One region of the Zhongshania guokunii genome, then DNA from elsewhere that is predicted to be linked to it. Evidence: predicted binding sites of a transcription regulator. Region 1 holds the regulator's gene; the other holds the start of a gene.

The links. Region 1 encodes PhoB, which activates phosphate uptake and scavenging genes when phosphate is short. Its sites were predicted from a motif close to TGTCATAAANNTGTAACA; they were not measured.
Region 2: the regulator PhoB is predicted to act here: its motif matches at 5,141-5,158, upstream of AB4876_RS04890 (UDP-2,3-diacylglucosamine diphosphatase).

Annotation. Positions count from the first base shown of each region.
Region 1 is NZ_JBFRYA010000021.1:17,207-25,723, reverse strand. It holds gene rlmKL (bifunctional 23S rRNA (guanine(2069)-N(7))-methyltransferase RlmK/23S rRNA (guanine(2445)-N(2))-methyltransferase RlmL) at 1-133, shown strand, start outside; gene AB4876_RS17500 (cold-shock protein) at 218-424, opposite strand; gene AB4876_RS17495 (YgiQ family radical SAM protein) at 624-2,774, opposite strand; gene AB4876_RS17490 (NfeD family protein) at 2,949-3,419, shown strand; gene AB4876_RS17485 (SPFH domain-containing protein) at 3,466-4,314, shown strand; gene purU (formyltetrahydrofolate deformylase) at 4,335-5,189, shown strand; gene phoB (phosphate regulon transcriptional regulator PhoB) at 5,275-5,982, shown strand; gene phoR (phosphate regulon sensor histidine kinase PhoR) at 5,989-7,287, shown strand; gene AB4876_RS17465 (PstS family phosphate ABC transporter substrate-binding protein) at 7,389-8,357, shown strand; gene AB4876_RS17460 (ABC transporter permease subunit) at 8,492-8,517, shown strand, end outside.
Region 2 is NZ_JBFRYA010000003.1:159,651-168,167, forward strand. It holds cobalamin riboswitch at 1-260, shown strand; gene AB4876_RS04875 (TonB-dependent receptor) at 457-2,469, shown strand; gene AB4876_RS04880 (sensor histidine kinase) at 2,672-4,669, shown strand; gene AB4876_RS04885 (response regulator) at 4,656-5,075, shown strand; gene AB4876_RS04890 (UDP-2,3-diacylglucosamine diphosphatase) at 5,227-6,045, shown strand; gene olsF (bifunctional ornithine lipid synthase OlsF) at 6,064-7,797, shown strand; gene AB4876_RS04900 (alpha/beta fold hydrolase) at 7,958-8,517, opposite strand, start outside.

The DNA.
Region 1 (8,517 bases):
TAAGCGCGATTTTATTTTGGATGAAGAATTAACTAGCCAGTATAAAATGGAAGATCGAACGCGCTGGTCATTAGACGAAGACTTTTCCCGTGGCGGTAAACCAATTCATTATTGCTGGTACATAAGTCGCTGAGGCAGATAAATTGGCGCTACAAAAAAGCCCGCGGTGATTTTTCACTGCGGGCTTTTTATTAAGAGCGTGCTTTAGGAGCAGGTCTTAGAGTACGGTGACGTTCGCCGCCTGCGGACCTTTCTGGCCGGTTTGCACATCAAACTCAACAGCTTGGCCTTCGGTGAGGGTTTTAAAACCACTGCCGCCGATTGCGCTGAAATGAACAAAAACGTCTGGGCCAGAATCTTGCTCAATAAAACCAAAGCCTTTAGTTTCGTTAAACCATTTTACTTTTCCGGTACTTCTAGACATGACATGTGCCTCGTTTTGTTAATTGCCTGTTTGGTGCTAGAGCTGAGATAGGCAGGGACTTATGAAACAGAACGAGGTACTAAAAACGACTTCGTGGTGCTTATACATAAAACCAAGCTGCATCCGTAGCCAGCGTGATTATTATATACATAGAAAAAAGTCGCTTTGGAAGGCCTTTAGCCCGCGGAAAATGAATTTTTTATTTCGTTCTCCGTGGTGGCAGTCCAGTATGCTGGGTCAGTATGCGTCGACCTTTACCTTGTTTAGGTGTCCAGTTTACTGGTTGGCGTGGCGGCACTAGGTGTTTTTTGCCGTAGCCAATCAGGTCTTTGCGGCCCATTGATAATAAAGATTCGCGAATCGATGGCCAGCCTTCGGGGTCGTGATAGCGCAGAAAAGCCTTGTGCAAACGGCGCTGTTTTAGGCCCTTGGCGCTGACCACATCTTCACTAGTGCGTGACACTTTCTTGAGCGGGTTTTTGCCGGAGTAATACATCGCGGTGGCGTTGGCCATGGGCGAAGGGTAGAAGGCCTGCACTTGGTCGGCACGGAAGCTATTGCTCTTTAACCACATTGCTAAATTCATCATATCTTTATCGCTGGTGCCGGGGTGAGCGGCGATAAAGTAAGGAATCAAATACTGCTCTTTACCAGCGAGCTTTGAATACTTATCGAACATCGCTTTGAATTTGTCATAGCTGCCCATGCCCGGTTTCATCATCTTCGACAGAGGGCCGTCTTCAGAGTGTTCGGGGGCAATTTTTAAGTAGCCACCTACGTGGTGAGTTACTAGCTCTTTCACATATTCTGGCGTTTCAATGGCTAAGTCGTAGCGCAGTCCCGACGCGATCAATACCTTTTTAACGCCTTTTAACTCTCGCACATCACGGTATAAATCAATCAATGGCGTCTGATCGGTGTTAAGACTTTTGCAAATGCTGGGGTACACGCAGGATAGGCGACGGCAGCGACTTTCAATTTCTGTGCTCTTGCAATTCAGCCGCCACATATTGGCAGTTGGGCCGCCTAAATCAGATATAACTCCCGTGAACTCTGGGGTTTTGTCGCGGATTTTTTCAACTTCTTTAACAATCGATTCATGGGAGCGGCTTTGAATAATACGCCCCTCATGCTCGGTGATTGAGCAAAAACTACAGCCGCCAAAGCAGCCGCGCATGATGTTTACCGAAAAGCGAATCATCTCGTAGGCTGGGATTTTTGCGGTGCCGTAAATAGGATGCGGCTTGCGCTGGTAGGGCAGTTCAAAAACCCAGTCTAGCTCTTCTGTGCTGAGCGGAATTGGCGGCGGATTAAGCCACACTTCTTGGTCGCCGTGACGCTGAATAAGGGCTCGAGCATTGCCGGGATTGGTTTCTAAGTGCAATACGCGCGCAGCGTGAGCGTAATTGACGGGGTCTACTTTAACGACTTCGTAGGCTGGCAGGCGAATAACGGTTTTGGCGGCGTCGGTGCCGGCTTTACGCGCTTGCAGCGGGTCGACGATTCTGACGGTTTGCACGGCGTCAATCGGCGCGCTGGCTTCAGGGGCTTCTTCGTTTTTCTTGCAGCTCTCGGTGGCGCTGGTGTCAATATAAGGGCTGGTAATGGGGTCAACTTTGCCTAATTGATCAACGCTGGCCGAGTCAATAACGGTCCAGCCGTCGGGTACTTCGCGCGTGACATAGGCGGTGCCGCGCAGGTCGCGGATGCTGTCGATGCTGTCGCCGCGGCCCAAGCGGTGCGCAACGTCAATGATAGCGCGTTCGGCATTGCCATAGAGCAAAATGTCGGCTCGAGAGTCGAGTAATACGGAGCGGCGGACCTTGTCGCTCCAGTAGTCGTAATGGGCGATGCGGCGCAAACTGGCTTCAATTGAGCCTATTACAATAGGGCAGTCTTTATAGGCTTCGCGGCAGCGCTGAGAATATACTATCACTGCGCGGTCTGGGCGTTTGCCGCCTTCGTTGTCTGGCGAGTAGGCGTCGTCGTGGCGCAGGCGGCGGTCAGCAGTGTAGCGGTTTATCATGGAATCCATGTTGCCGGAGGCCACGCCGAAGAATAGGTTCGGTTTACCTAAGGCCTTAAACGGCTCGGCAGATTGCCAGTCGGGTTGTGCAATAATGCCTACCCGAAAGCCCTGTGCTTCTAATACTCGGCCGATAACCGCCATGCCAAAGCTGGGGTGATCGACATAGGCGTCGCCGGTCACAATGATGATGTCACAGCTATCCCAGCCTAGCGCATCCATCTCTTGCCGCGAGGTGGGCAGGTAGGAGGCGGTGCCGAAACATTCGGCCCAGTAGGGGCGGTGGCTGAAGATGAGTTTTGGTGTTTGCATAGCTGAAGACATGGCGGTAACGCAGTATTCCGAATAAAGGGGCATTATACTTGATATTGGTCTTACTTGCTGGCCGATGACGCAGCCATGCAAAATATAAATAGCCTTACTAAGTGCTTGAATATTTAGAGAAATCAGGGGTAAATAAGTGCCTGTCACACAAGCGATTAAGAAAAGGGCCCGGAAATGGAGTGGTTGAATTCAAATATAGCGTACTGGCATTGGATGGTTTTTGGCCTACTGCTGGTAGCCAGTGAGATGTTTGTCCCTGTTTTTGTGATGATTTGGTTTGGTGCCAGTGCCATTGCCGTCGGATTAGTGCTTGCGGTAGTTGAAATGAGTTTAGTCGTTCAGCTGTTGTTTTGGTTGACGTTATCCGTGGCGGATTTACTGCTGTGGTTTAAGTTTATTCATCCTAAAATGAAAAACCGCACGCTTTCTGGTATGTCGCGGGAGCAGGTGATTGGGCAAGAGGGCATGGTAATTCGTATTGGGCCGGAGGTGGAGCACGGTACTATGCGTTTTTCGATACCGGTGTTGGGCAGTGACGAGTGGCAGTTTATTTGCCGGGAGCCAATTTCGGTAGGCGATCGCGTGTGTGTGGAAGATATTTCAGGCAATACACTGATTGTGCGCGGTCCGCACGGTGGCGCCTAAGTAGGCATATGGCAAGTATTTAAATTCAAAGATAAGGAAGTGTGCGATGGATGGCTTGGCAGTAGTAATTGCATTGGCAATATTGGTGGTTATCACCCTGTTAAAAGGGGTGAAAACTGTCCCGCAGGGTTATAAACATATCGTTCAGCGCCTAGGTAAGTATCACGTTACTTTAAATCCTGGTTTAAATTTTATTATTCCGTATATCGATTCGGTGGCTTATAAGTTGACCACCAAAGACATTGTGCTGGATATTCCCTCGCAAGAAGTCATTACCGAAGATAATGCGGTGATTATTGCCAATGCGGTCGCCTATATTAATATTGTGGCACCAGAAAAAGCGGTTTACGGCGTTGAAAACTACACTTTTGCAATTCAAAACCTAGTCCAAACTGCGCTGCGTTCTATTGTTGGCGAGATGGCGCTGGACTCGGCGCTGTCGTCGCGGGACCAAATTAAAGCCAAACTAAAAGCCGCTATATCTGAGGATATTGCCGATTGGGGGATTACCCTGAAAACAGTAGAAATTCAGGACATAAACCCCTCGCCAACGATGCAGGCGGCCATGGAAGAGCAAGCGGCGGCAGAGCGCCAGCGGCGCGCTGCGGTGACTAAAGCTGAGGGTGAAAAACAGGCGGCCATTTTGGAAGCTGATGGCCGTTTAGAGGCCTCGCGTCGTGATGCGCAAGCCCAAGTAGTGCTTGCCAAAGCCAGTGGCGCCGCTATTTCGCTAGTGTCTGAGGCGGTGGGCAATGAAGAATTGCCTGTGCTTTATTTGCTTGGCGAGAAATACACCGAAGCGCTGCTGCGTTTGGCCTCTTCAGACAATGCTAAAACGGTGGTTTTACCTGCAGATTTGCCGCAGGCTTTGCGCGGTATATTAAATAAAGTCTAATGAAGGATTGAGCGTTTTACATGGATCATACTTATCGTTTAGTGATTAGCTGCCCAGATCGCGTGGGGATAGTAGCCCGCGTTAGTCAGTTTGTTGCAGAGCAGGGAGGTTGGCTCACCGAGGCAAATTATCACGCCGATGCCGAGAGCAATTGGTTTTTTATGCGTAATGAAATTCGCGCCGAATCACTGAAAGTGAGTGCGCAGGCCTGCCGTGCGGCATTTGCACCGATTGCCGAGGAGTATGGTATGCACTGGGCGCTGGTGGACTCTGCGGTTAAGCGTAAGGTGGTTATTTTGGCCAGTCACGCCTCCCACTGTATTGCCGATATATTGCATCGCTGGCACAGTGGTGAATTGGACTGCGATATTCCCTGTGTTATATCCAATCACGAAAACCTGCGTAGCATGGTGGAATGGCACGGTATCCCCTTTGAATACGTTGCTATTGATCCGCAAAACAAAGCACCCGCCCACGCTAAAATTATGGCCTTGGCCCAAGAATACCAAGCAGACTGCGTGGTATTAGCGCGCTATATGCAAATTATTCAGCCCGAATTTTGCCAGGCTTACGCAGGGCGAATGATCAACATCCATCACAGTTTCTTGCCGTCATTTATCGGTGCAAACCCTTATCAGAAAGCCTTCGATCGCGGTGTTAAATTAATCGGCGCCACCAGTCACTATGTCACCGAACGTCTCGATGAGGGGCCAATCATCGAGCAAGATGTAATTCGGGTTTCCCATCGGCACAGCAAAGACGATTTGGTTCGTCTTGGTAAAGATGTCGAAAAATCGGTGCTTGCTCGGGCACTGCGCAATCATCTCGAAGATCGTGTTTTGGTTCACGGAAATAAGACGGTAGTGTTTGATTAAGCTGGGAAAATTGGAAGTGTCATAAAATTGTCACTAAAAATCGTTTTAATGCAGCTTACAAATATCGCAAAAAAAGGTTAAAGGGATGACTGCAAGCACCATATTGATCGTCGACGACGAAGCTGCGATCCGTGAAATGATACGGGTAGGACTGGAGTTGGCCGGCTATGAGTGTCTGGAAGCGAGCAATGCGCAGGACGCACATGGCCTTATAGTGGATCGGCGACCTGATTTGGTGCTGCTAGATTGGATGATGCCGGTTACCAGTGGCTTGGAATTACTGCGTCGCCTGCGTAGAGATGAGCTGACCCGCGACCTTTTAGTTATTATGCTGACCGCCAAAGACGATGAAGACAATCGCGTGCAGGGCTTGGATGTGGGGGCCGACGACTACATTACCAAACCGTTTTCATCGCGGGAGTTAATGGCGCGAATTAAAGCTATAATGCGGCGCTCGACAAGTCGTGAGCAGGAGGAGAGCATCGAGGTCGCAGGCCTGAAATTAGACCCTAGCAGTCACCGGGTGTTTGTTGACGCCACGCCATTAGAGATGGGGCCTACCGAGTTTAAATTACTAAAGTTCTTTATGACCCACCAAGAGCGGGCGTATAGTCGCGGCCAGCTTTTAGATCAAGTTTGGGGAACCAATGTCTATGTCGAAGAACGCACAGTTGATGTGCATATTCGGCGGCTTCGCAAGGCGCTGCAGACCGAACTTCGCGACTGCGGCCTCTTAATTCAAACAGTTCGGGGAACGGGCTACCGTTTTTCCACCACGGGTGTTTGCGCATAGCGCGAAATGATGCGGTATTACAGCTGGAAGACAGAATTATTACGGCTTAGTGTGCCATTGCTTGCAATGGCCGGGGCCTGCGTTGTTTTTGACTTGGGGGTATTGCCCCTGCTGGTGCTCGCAATATTGATCTGTGGCCGTGTATTGCAGCAATTGCAGCGTCTGTCGGATTGGTTGTACAGCGGCACCGGCGAAGAGCCGCCGGAGGCAATAGGGATGTGGGGCCAAGTTTTTGATGTGATATACCAAATGCAGCGAGACTCTAGTCAAGACAGTGATCGCCTGCAGGCAATGATTGATTATTTACACTCTTCATTTGCGTCAATGTCCGACGCGGTGGTGATGCTCGACCCCCAGGGCAATATCGAGTGGTGCAACTCTTCCGCCCACGATTTACTTGGGCTAAGGCAAGAGGGAGATGCCGGCCGGCAGCTGGTTAATCTGCTGCGCAGTCCCGCCTTTTTACGGTACTTTGAGGCAGAGCGCTATCAGGCGCCACTGGAGATGAATTCCCCCGTAAATGGCATGATCAACCTCAGTATTAGTGTCAGTTTTTTTGGCAAGCGCAATCGTCTATTGTTTGCTCGTGATGTGACTCGAACCCACCGTTTAGAGCAAATGCGTAAAGATTTTGTTGCCAATGTCTCCCATGAGTTACGCACGCCACTCACTGTGATTAACGGTTATCTAGAGACTTTTTCTGAGCACGGTGGCGAAAATCCGCGCTGGGATAGGGCGGTAAATCAAATGCTGCAACAGTCGCGGCGGATGAATTTATTAATCCAAGACCTTATGTTGCTGTCGCGCTTAGAGTCGGTGCCAAAATTGGCTGATGAAAGTGTTATTCGCTTGCGGCCATTAATGGAAATGATTCGCGAAGAGAGTGAGACCGCAGCGAGTGGCTCGCGGAATATTGTGATTGAATGTGACGATAATATTGCAATAAATGGCAATGCCAATGAATTGCGCAGCGCTTTTTCTAATTTGGCGGTCAATGCTGCGCGCTATACCAGTGAAAATGACAAGATAATTTTGCGCTGGTATCAAGATGACTACCATGCCTATTTTGAAGTTGAAGACACCGGAATAGGCATTGAACCCCAGTATATCCCTCGTTTAACAGAGCGGTTTTACCGCGTAGATCAAAGCCGCTCCCTTGATACGGGCGGCACTGGGCTGGGTCTGGCCATTGTTAAGCATGTTCTTATTCGCCATCGAGCCGAATTGCGTATCCGTAGTGTGCCTAATACCGGCAGTGTTTTTAGCTGTGTCTTTCCCAAATCTGCAGCAGTAAAAGTGGCTTAAGCTGGCGGTAAAGGATATTTGGGGCTGTTGTCACAAAGTTGTCATAATTCGTCTATAAAGTGGCATCGTTGTAACAGCTTAATGGCTTTGGGAGTATCGAATTGAAGATCAAATATTTAGTAGCAAGTACGGTTGTGGCTTTGTCGTCAATGGGCGCGGTTGCCGATACGAGCGTAGATAGCAAACTGCCAGACTACACCAAGGCATCTGGCGTATCGGGTAATTTATCTAGCGTTGGCTCCGATACACTCGCTAACCTGATGACTTTGTGGGGCGAGGATTTTAAGCGTATCTACCCGAATATCAATATCCAGATTCAGGCTGCTGGATCGTCTACTGCGCCACCAGCATTGACCGAAGGCACATCTAATATCGGTCCAATGAGCCGTAAGATGAAAGACAAAGAGCTTGAGTCTTTTGAGTCTAAATATGGCTATAAGCCAACTGCAATCCCGGTAGCGATTGATGCTTTGGCGGTTTTTGTGCACAAAGACAACCCAATTTCAGGTATGACAATGGCACAGGTTGATGCGGTGTTTTCTAGCACCCATAAGTGTGGTCACGCTGCAAATGTAGATACATGGGGTGGTTTGGGCATGAGTAATGCTTGGGCGGCACGGGATATTCAAATGTTTGGCCGCAACTCGGTTTCCGGAACTTACGGTTACTTTAAAGAAGAAGCCCTGTGTAAAGGCGATTTCAAAAATGGCGTTAATGAACAGCCTGGTTCAGCGTCGGTAGTGCAGTCGGTTTCTACCTCTATTAACGGTATCGGCTACTCTGGTATTGGTTATAAAACGTCAAGCGTGCGCGCAGTGCCATTGGCAAAAGACGAGAAAAGTGCCTTTGTTGAGGCCAATGCCGAAAATGCGACTAAAGGTAGCTACCCGCTGTCGCGCTTCCTCTACGTTTACGTAAACAAAGCACCAAATAAGCCGCTGGCACCATTGGAACGCGAGTTTGTGAAGCTGATTCTGTCAAAGCAAGGCCAGGAAGTCGTAGTTAAAGATGGCTACATTCCACTGCCGGCCAGCGTTGTTGACAAAATAAGCAGTAAATTAGAGCTGTAAATCAGTCTAGGTGTAATGCTTGTAAGAATGCCGCAGAGCTGATTTGCGGCATTTTTTTTGCGGTAATGCCGAGTGTCATAATACTGTAACAAAACTGTCATACTGTGTGTGCTGGTTTTTAGAGAGCGAGTAAAATGAGTCAGTCTGAGGTACGAGCTAC
Region 2 (8,517 bases), on a different contig from region 1:
AGTCGCTGCGCATTTTTAGGTTCCAAGGTGATATTTTCACCGTAGCGATTAATAGGGAATTCAGTGCGTAAAATTGACTTTCGGTTTTGCGAGATTAATTGAAGCTGTCCCCGCAACTGTATGCGATGAGTGCTAATCACGGCCACTGAGTAAGGTGTTGTCACTGAACTTGGGAAGGCGATTAGCGCATTTTCTGGCGTTTTCTTAAACGCGTAGAATGAAGTCGTGAGCCAGTAGACCTGCCTGATATGCATTTACCTGATGGTCGGGGTGTGCAATCAGGCGAGTATAATCAGAGTCATTTCTGTGGCTTCTGCTATTTCCTCGTTAATTTCCCGCCGCCATTGAGATTGTTGCAATCAAGAGGCGATTCCTTTGAAAAATTCGATATTTAATCCGCTAGTAATAAGTTGTTTTGTCTTTGCATGTCCAGCATACGCGGCTGGCTTGAGTGGTGTGAGCGAGCGCAGCGCTGGTCAGCTTGAAGAAGTGCAGGTTACAGGTAGCTCGCTCGCCAATAGGGGGCTAGCCGACGCTGAGGCTGCTTCGGTAGGTACGGTTCTGGCAGCGCAAATTGCGCACCGCCCAGCGCTGCGTCCCGCCGAGTTATTAGAAACCATACCGGGTATGGTGGTGACCCAGCACAGCGGTGACGGCAAGGCGAATCAATATTTTTTGCGGGGCTTTAATTTGGATCACGGCAGCGACTTTGCTAATTATGTCGACGGCATGCCCATCAATATGGTGAGTCACGGTCATGGCCAAGGTTATACCGATCTTAATTTTTTAATTCCCGAATTGGTCGACCGCATTGTTTATCGCAAAGGTCCCTATTATGCCGAGGCGGGGGATTTTTCCTCGGCGGGTACAGCGCGAACATCTTATGCGCGGGCTATGGCAAATCAGACCGTGAAACTTACCGCGGGCGAAAACGATTATGCGCGTCTCTTGGCCTTTGGCGGAGTGGCGGCGGCAGATGGCCAGCTGGTTTATGCTTTTGAGTCTCAGCAAAACGACGGCCCATGGCAGCTGCCAGAGGGCTTTGATAAAGCCAATGGTGTATTGAAATACAGCGGTGGTGATCGCAAGCAAGGTTATTCGCTGACGGCCATGGCCTATGAAGCGGATTGGACCTCGACAGATCAGATTCCCCAGCGCCTAGTGGCTGAGGGCAGCGTGGATCGCTATGGTTCCCTAGATGACAGCACGGGTGGCGACACCCACCGCTATAGCCTGTCGGCTGAAATTTGGTCGGTATTGAACGATGGTCTGAATCTGCAAAGTCAATTTTACGTGGTGGATTATGCGCTGCGTTTAAGCTCTAACGCGAGTTATTACTCCCGCGATAACAGTGACGACCCCGAGGTGCGCGGTGACCAATTTACCCAATTCGATAATCGCCTGACTCTCGGCGGCCAGCTAGATTTTACGCAGGCCCTAAGCGCGGTACATGAATTGCGCTACGGCGGTGAATGGCGACTGGACGATATTAACGACGTGGGTGTGGGCTTTAGCCAGCGAGGCCTAATATACGATCTGTTTGCCAGCGCGGCGGTGGAAGAGCAGGCGCTCGGTGTATACAGCAGCGTACACAGCCAATGGACGGCGTGGTTTGCCTCAATCGCGGGTTTGCGCTACCAAACCATTGATGTGGCGGTAGCCGATAAGCTTGACGCGACGGCGGGTGGCAGCGACCGCGAGGCCTTGTTGTCGCCCAAATTATCACTGCGCTTTGGCCCATTCGCGACCACGGAGTTCTTCATTAATTATGGCGAGGGCTTTCACAGCAATGATGCGCGGGGTGTAGTGAGAAGGGAAAGTGCAGTGCCGCTGATATCTTCGTCGGTCGGCTATGAATTGGGGATGCGCAGCTTGCTGGCCAATGATATTCAGCTGTCGGTGGTGGCGTTTCGTTTAGATTTAGATTCAGAGTTGGTGTTTGTTGGCGATGAGTCGACAACCGAACCTCGGGATGCCAGCCGTCGCCAAGGCCTTGAGGTGAGCGTATTTTATCAGCCGGTGGACTGGTTTGTATTGGATATGGATGTTGCCTCGTCGGAAACCGAGTTTAAGCAACTGCAGGTCGACGAGGGGCAGGTATTGGGCAAATATGTGCCCGACAGCGTTGAACAGGTCTTTGCTATGGGCGCGAGTATCGATTTAGATAACGGCGTGTACGGGGGGCTTAGACTGCGCTATTTCGGCCCTCGCAAGCTTACCGAAGGCGGTGATGTTGAATCGGCGGCCTCGAAGAGTGTTAATGCCAATATTGGCTATCGCTTTAAAAGTGGTATATCGCTGGGGCTTGAGGTCATTAATGCCTTGGATGAACGTGATGACGATATCACTTATTACTATGCCTCACGGACTTTATCCGAGCGCAACGCCGGTATTGAGCCCCAGCTTGACCGCCACTCGCACCCAATGGAGCCTCGTACTTATCGGGGGACATTGGCTTACCACTTTTAGTAGCTGTGCCCCAGCGATTGGGATTGGTTGTCGGGGTATTTATTTCGCTTTTATAGCGATAACTACCTATTTAATTTAGCTTGTGAGTAATAGCTATCGACGTTCATATTGCCTATAGTAAAGCAATGGGATTGTTGAGTAATTATTATTCTGCCCCGCCATCAATTACCTCGTTAGGTAATCTTACATTACGAGCTTTTATATGCCTGCTTCCGAGCATATGCCGATACTTGGCAAACGAAAAAGCATCACACGGCGCATCCTGTTTCCACTGGTTGCGCTTATTGTGCTCAGTAATGCGGTAATTATCTCCATTATTATGAGCCAATTAGATCAGCAATTGCTCGATGCTACTGAACAGAATCTAATTAATGAGTCTGAGTTACAGGCGGTGCAGTTTCGCGCCAATATGTTGGAGCTGGTTAGAGATTTGCGGTTTATTGCGGGCACCCCGCCTATACAAGGCCTGATTCGAGCAGAAAGAAATGGAGGTATAGACCCTCGCGACGGATCGACTTTTCAGGAGTGGGTGTCGCGGCTGGGAGTTATATTTACCGAGATGCTCAAAGCTAAGCCCAAATTACAAATTCGTTTCATTCGTGCCAACGGACTTGAGCAGGTTCGGGTGGACCGCTTTGGTCCCAATGGCAGTATTCGCACTGTTGCTCAGCCCGAGTTACAGGACAAAAGTCAGACCCGCTATTTTATTGAAACTATTGGTTTAAGTCGTGGCAGCGTGTACTTGTCTGATATCGAGTTAAATCGCGAATTTGGCGAGATTGTACTGCCTTTGCAACCGGTTATTCGCGCAGCTATGCCAATCTATAGCGATGAAGGCGACTTGTTCGGCATAGTTATTATTAACCACAATCTTCAGGACACGTTTGATGCGCTAAAGTCCTTATCTGGAGATGAACATCAATTTGTGATCACCAATGGCGCTGGTGACTATTTACTCCACCCCAATCCAGAGCGCAGCTTCGCATTCGAATATGGGCGTAGCAGCAATGTGCTAGATGATTTCCCCGCTGCGCAGCGTTTAATAGCTAGCCCTCAGCTTGAAGTGCTAAACGGCAAAGGGCGCTCTAAAGATCATGAATTTATCTATTCCATGCGCAGTATTGCCTACAATCCAGAAAACAATGCCGATCGCATAATAGTTGCTACTAGTCATGATTTTGAAGAAGCCTTGGCGATAAAAAGTCAAGTATTGAGTAAGATTTACCTGTTTTTGATTTTTGTCTTATTGATGTCTGGGGTTCTTGCAATCTACGTGTCGCGTCGCGTCGCGGGACCGATTGTTGCCATGCGTAATACCCTTAATAATAATGGTTTGGCAACTGAGAGCGGAGATTTACCGATTCACGACGGCGGAGAGTTGGGCGAATTGGCACGCGCTTTTGATAACTTGTTGGGAGAACTATCACAGAAACAAAAATTATTGGCCGCCGAGGTGAATGAACGCAAAGCAGCTGAGTTTGAACTGCGGATGAATAACCAAAAATTGTCTGCTGCCTATAAGGAGCTGGAGCAGTTTACTTATATTGCGTCGCACGATTTACAGGAACCGCTGTGCACGGTGCAAAGCCTCGTTGAGTTGTTTGAAGAGAACTACCGCGACAAGATGGATGAACAGGGGTTGACCTTTCTAGGTTTTATCAATGAATCCACCGCGCGGATGACCGAGTTGATTCGCGGTTTGCTGGACTACGGCCGCTTAGGTGGTGAGTCGGCAGTGAGTGAAGTAGATTGCCAAGAATTAGTGGCGGCGGTCTGTGTGGATTTGGGGTTGCGGATTGACGACGTAGGGGGGCGCATTGAGTACCATAATTTGCCGACGATTGTAGGCAAGAAAACGGAATTGCGCTTATTGTTTCAAAACTTGATTAGCAATGGTCTCAAATTTAGTCGAGAGGGTGTGCCGCCGGTAATAACCATTACCGCCGAACATAGCGCAGAGGCTTGGCAGTTCAGTGTTAGCGATAATGGTATTGGCATAGAAGCAGAGCACTTTCAGCACATATTTATGATTTTTCAGCGTCTGCATGGCCGTGATGAATTTGAAGGTAGTGGTATTGGCTTGGCCCACTGTAAAAAAGTGGTGGAGTTACACGGTGGAGAAATTTGGGTAGAATCAGAGCCTAATGTGGGCACTGTGTTCTATTTTACGCTCAGGGAAAATTGCAATGAACAAGCTTAAACGGGTGTTGCTTATAGATGACTGTAAGGCAACAAATTACATTCATCGCTTAGTGATTGAGAAATACGGCTGCGCCGAGAGTGTTGTAGACGTCACCAATGGCCGTTTGGCTCTAGATTATTTAACCACCGAAGTGGATGGCTACTACCCCAAGCCAGAGTTGGTTTTTTTAGATATTAATATGCCTGTGATGAATGGCTGGCAGTTTTTGGAAAAATACGCCGCTCTATCTACAGCGCAGCAAGCTGGTGTGGTAGTGGTAATGCTGACTACATCATTAAACCCCGACGATGCATTGTTGGCAGAGAGTAAAGTAGAGGTTAAAGCCTTTTCAAGTAAACCGCTAACTGAGAAAAAGTTGGAAGAAGTACTCGCGGCGCATTACCCTCAGGTGATGAAAACGTAAATCGCCTCTATCTCACGATTACTCCTCTATTACGAATGTTTGAGTTCAGTGTGACTCGAGCTTTCTGTCATAAAACTGTCCTTTTTTAGTCCCGCTATTGTCACAGTAAAGCCCTAGTCTTGCCCTAAATAGGCAAAGAGGATGTATACGGGTGGAGCTAAGACAGCGTTATAAAACTGTTTGGTTATCTGATATTCACCTCGGCTTTAAAGATTGCCGAGCGGACTATCTTCTCGATTTTTTAGCCAAAACAGAGTGCGAAACCTTGTACTTGGTTGGCGATGTTGTCGATCTTTGGGCACTAAAGCGCAGCTTGTACTGGCCAAAAAGTCACTATGAGGTGGTTCGCAGCTTATTCAAAAAAGCCAGCACGGGCACTCGAGTTGTGTACATCCCTGGCAATCACGACGAGCCCCTGCGGGACTATGTTGGCCATATTCTCGGTCCCATCGAAATTAAACGCGAAGCTATTCATACCACGGTTGCCGGTAAGCGATTGCTGATGTTTCACGGCGACTGCCTCGACGAGCACATGCGTTTAAGTAAGTGGGAAGATCTAGTTGGCGATGCCGCCTACGATTTACTGCTGTTTCTCAATCGCTGGGCCAATTTTGGACGTCGCCGCTTTGGGCGCAATTACTGGTCTTTGGCTACCTATATAAAACAGCGCATTCCCAACGCCCGCCAAGTGATTAGCGTGTTTGAAGAAGCAGCTATTCGGGAAGCCTCTCGGCGCGGACTAGACGGAGTGGTGTGTGGCCATATTCATCAGCCGGCGCTTAAGAAAGTGAAGGGTTTGCTGTACTGCAATGACGGCGACTGGATCGAAAACTGCACCCTGCTAGGTGAGACCTATGATGGCACTTTGGAGTTACTGCAGTGGACAGAACATCAAACCCTGCTGCAGAGCATGACCGGCAATGGCGGCCGGGCAACCGCCGATGTTCTGCCTATGCGTCGCGTCGGTTAATCAATAGGAGTTAATAATATGATATCGGTTGATTCAGTCATTGATGAGCAGTTTCCCCGGATATCTAAGGGTAGCCCGCGCATTAAAAAAACCTTAGCGGCCTTGCTTAAATACCTATTTCACGAGGCCGAATTTAAACAGTTTGAGCGCGACTACCCCTACCTGCAGGGGCTCGACTTTGTTGAAAAGGGTTTAGAATTTTTTGATTTTGGTTACGCGGTAAGCGCACTAGATAAAGAGCGCATTCCGGTGACTGGCCGTGTGGTGATTATCTCCAATCATCCTATTGGCAGTTTAGATGGATTAGCGCTCTTGAAATTGGTGTCTGAAGTGCGCTCAGACGTAAAGGTGGTTGCCAATGAATTGCTTTATGCCATAAAACCACTGCGCAGCTTATTACTGCCGGTTGATAATATGAGTGGCAAGCGTAACCGCAAAGAAAACTTGCAGGCTATTCACGGCCATTTAAATGACGAAGGCGCAGTGATTATTTTCCCCGCTGGCGAGGTCTCTCGGTTTAGCCCCTCAGGAGTGCGCGACGGCCGCTGGCGCAATGGTTTTATTAAGTTTGCCGCTAAGGCAAAAGCCCCCATTTTACCTGTGCATATTAACGCCCGTAATTCGGTGTTTTTCTATGCGCTTTCGCTGCTGGCCAAGCCCTTGTCGACCCTGTGGTTGATTCGCGAAATGTTCAAACAAAATAACCGCACGGTGCGAGTTACTATTGGCTCGGCAGTTGAGTATGAGGTATATCAAAATTTACCCGTGACCGCGCCAGCTAAGGCACGCTTATTCAAGAAACATTTGTATAAGCTCGGTCGGCGTAAGCGCGGTGGCGAACCCTGCTTTATGCCAGTGGCGCAGGCGGTGGCTCACCCAGAAGACCGACAGGAGCTGCGCACTGCGATTCGCCGCTGCGACCATTTAGGCAGCACCCGCGACGGTATGGAAATTTACTGCTATCAATACAGCGGCGACTGCACCGTGATGCGCGAAATTGGCCGCCTGCGCGAAGTGAGTTTTCGCGCTGTTGGCGAAGGCACCGGTCGCCGCCGCGACGTTGATGGCTTCGATGCCTACTACGACCACATTGTGCTCTGGGACGAAAACCAATTAGAGCTAGTGGGTGCCTACCGGCTAAAGCGCATTGCCAGTCTTGATGATGGCCAAACTTTGTACAGCGAATCCTTATTCGATTATCAGATTCCCTACGCCGAAGAGTATTTTGAACATGGCGCCGAGCTTGGTCGCAGCTTTGTGCAGCCGCGCTACTGGGGCCGTAACGGCCTAGACTATTTATGGCAGGGGCTGGGCACCTATTTGCAGCGCTACCCAGAAGTGCGCTATTTGTTTGGGCCGGTGAGCTTAAGCGACAGTTTGCCCCGCGCGGCGAAAGACCTGTTGATACCCTTTTATCAAACCCACTTTCCCACAACGCAGGTATGGGCCAATGCTAAAAGCCCCTACCGTCCAGAGACCGCGAATATCAATTTTACCGGCGAGGATTACCGCGAAGAGTTTACGCAGCTAAAACAAGAGCTCGCAGACCTGTCGTGCTCGGTACCCACCTTGTTTAAACAATACACGGAGCTGTGCGAACCCGGCGGCGTAAGCTTTGCAGCGTTTAATGTTGATCCCGACTTTGCTGATTGTATTGATGGCTTGGTGTTGGTGGATATTACGAAAATGAAAGCGGCAAGGCGGAAACGGTATTTGGGGGACGACGTCGGACGTCAGGCGTCTGAAGTCTGACAACGCTGGAGACGCTTGACGGGAGACGGAAAGCGCTAATATATGGGACGCGTGGATTTTGTATTTTCCGCATCCCGTTGAGTATTATACCTTCCGTGGACTGGCGTCCGACGTCAGACATCCGGCGCGCATTTAAGCGTCTCCCATCTCCCGTCCAGCATTAAGCATTCCTCTTAAACACTTCAATCAACCACGCCGGATCATCAATTGGCAGGTCGTGGCCAGCGTTATTATGCAATACAAGTGGCCAGCGGTATTTTGCCGCCAAGTATTCACTGCAGTGATAAGAAACCATATGGTCGGCGCGGCTGCTAATGAGTAACTGCGGTGCGCCGGATATTGTCGCGGGAGCCTGATAGCGGGCGGCGGCGAATAGCTGGCGTAGCACATTTGCTTTTGTTATTGGCCGCGCAGTACTTATTTGGCACCAATCTTTTAACAGCTCTGGGTCATTGGAATGGCAATTACTCACCATGGCTAAGGCGGCGCGCTCGCGTTTAATAAGGCTGGGCGCGAGCAGTGCGCCGAGGGCGGGGCCTAACGATTTGATCTGTAGGCGTTGAAACAAGGGGCAGTCGCCGGTACTGGTATTGATGAAAATTATTTTGGCGATCTGCTCTGGGCTATTCGCCAGCCAGTCTAGTGCGACCATGCCGCCCAGCGAGAGGGCGATTATGCCAAATGGCTTGGTGCTGTTTTGAAGGGGGTGGGGGAGCCGCG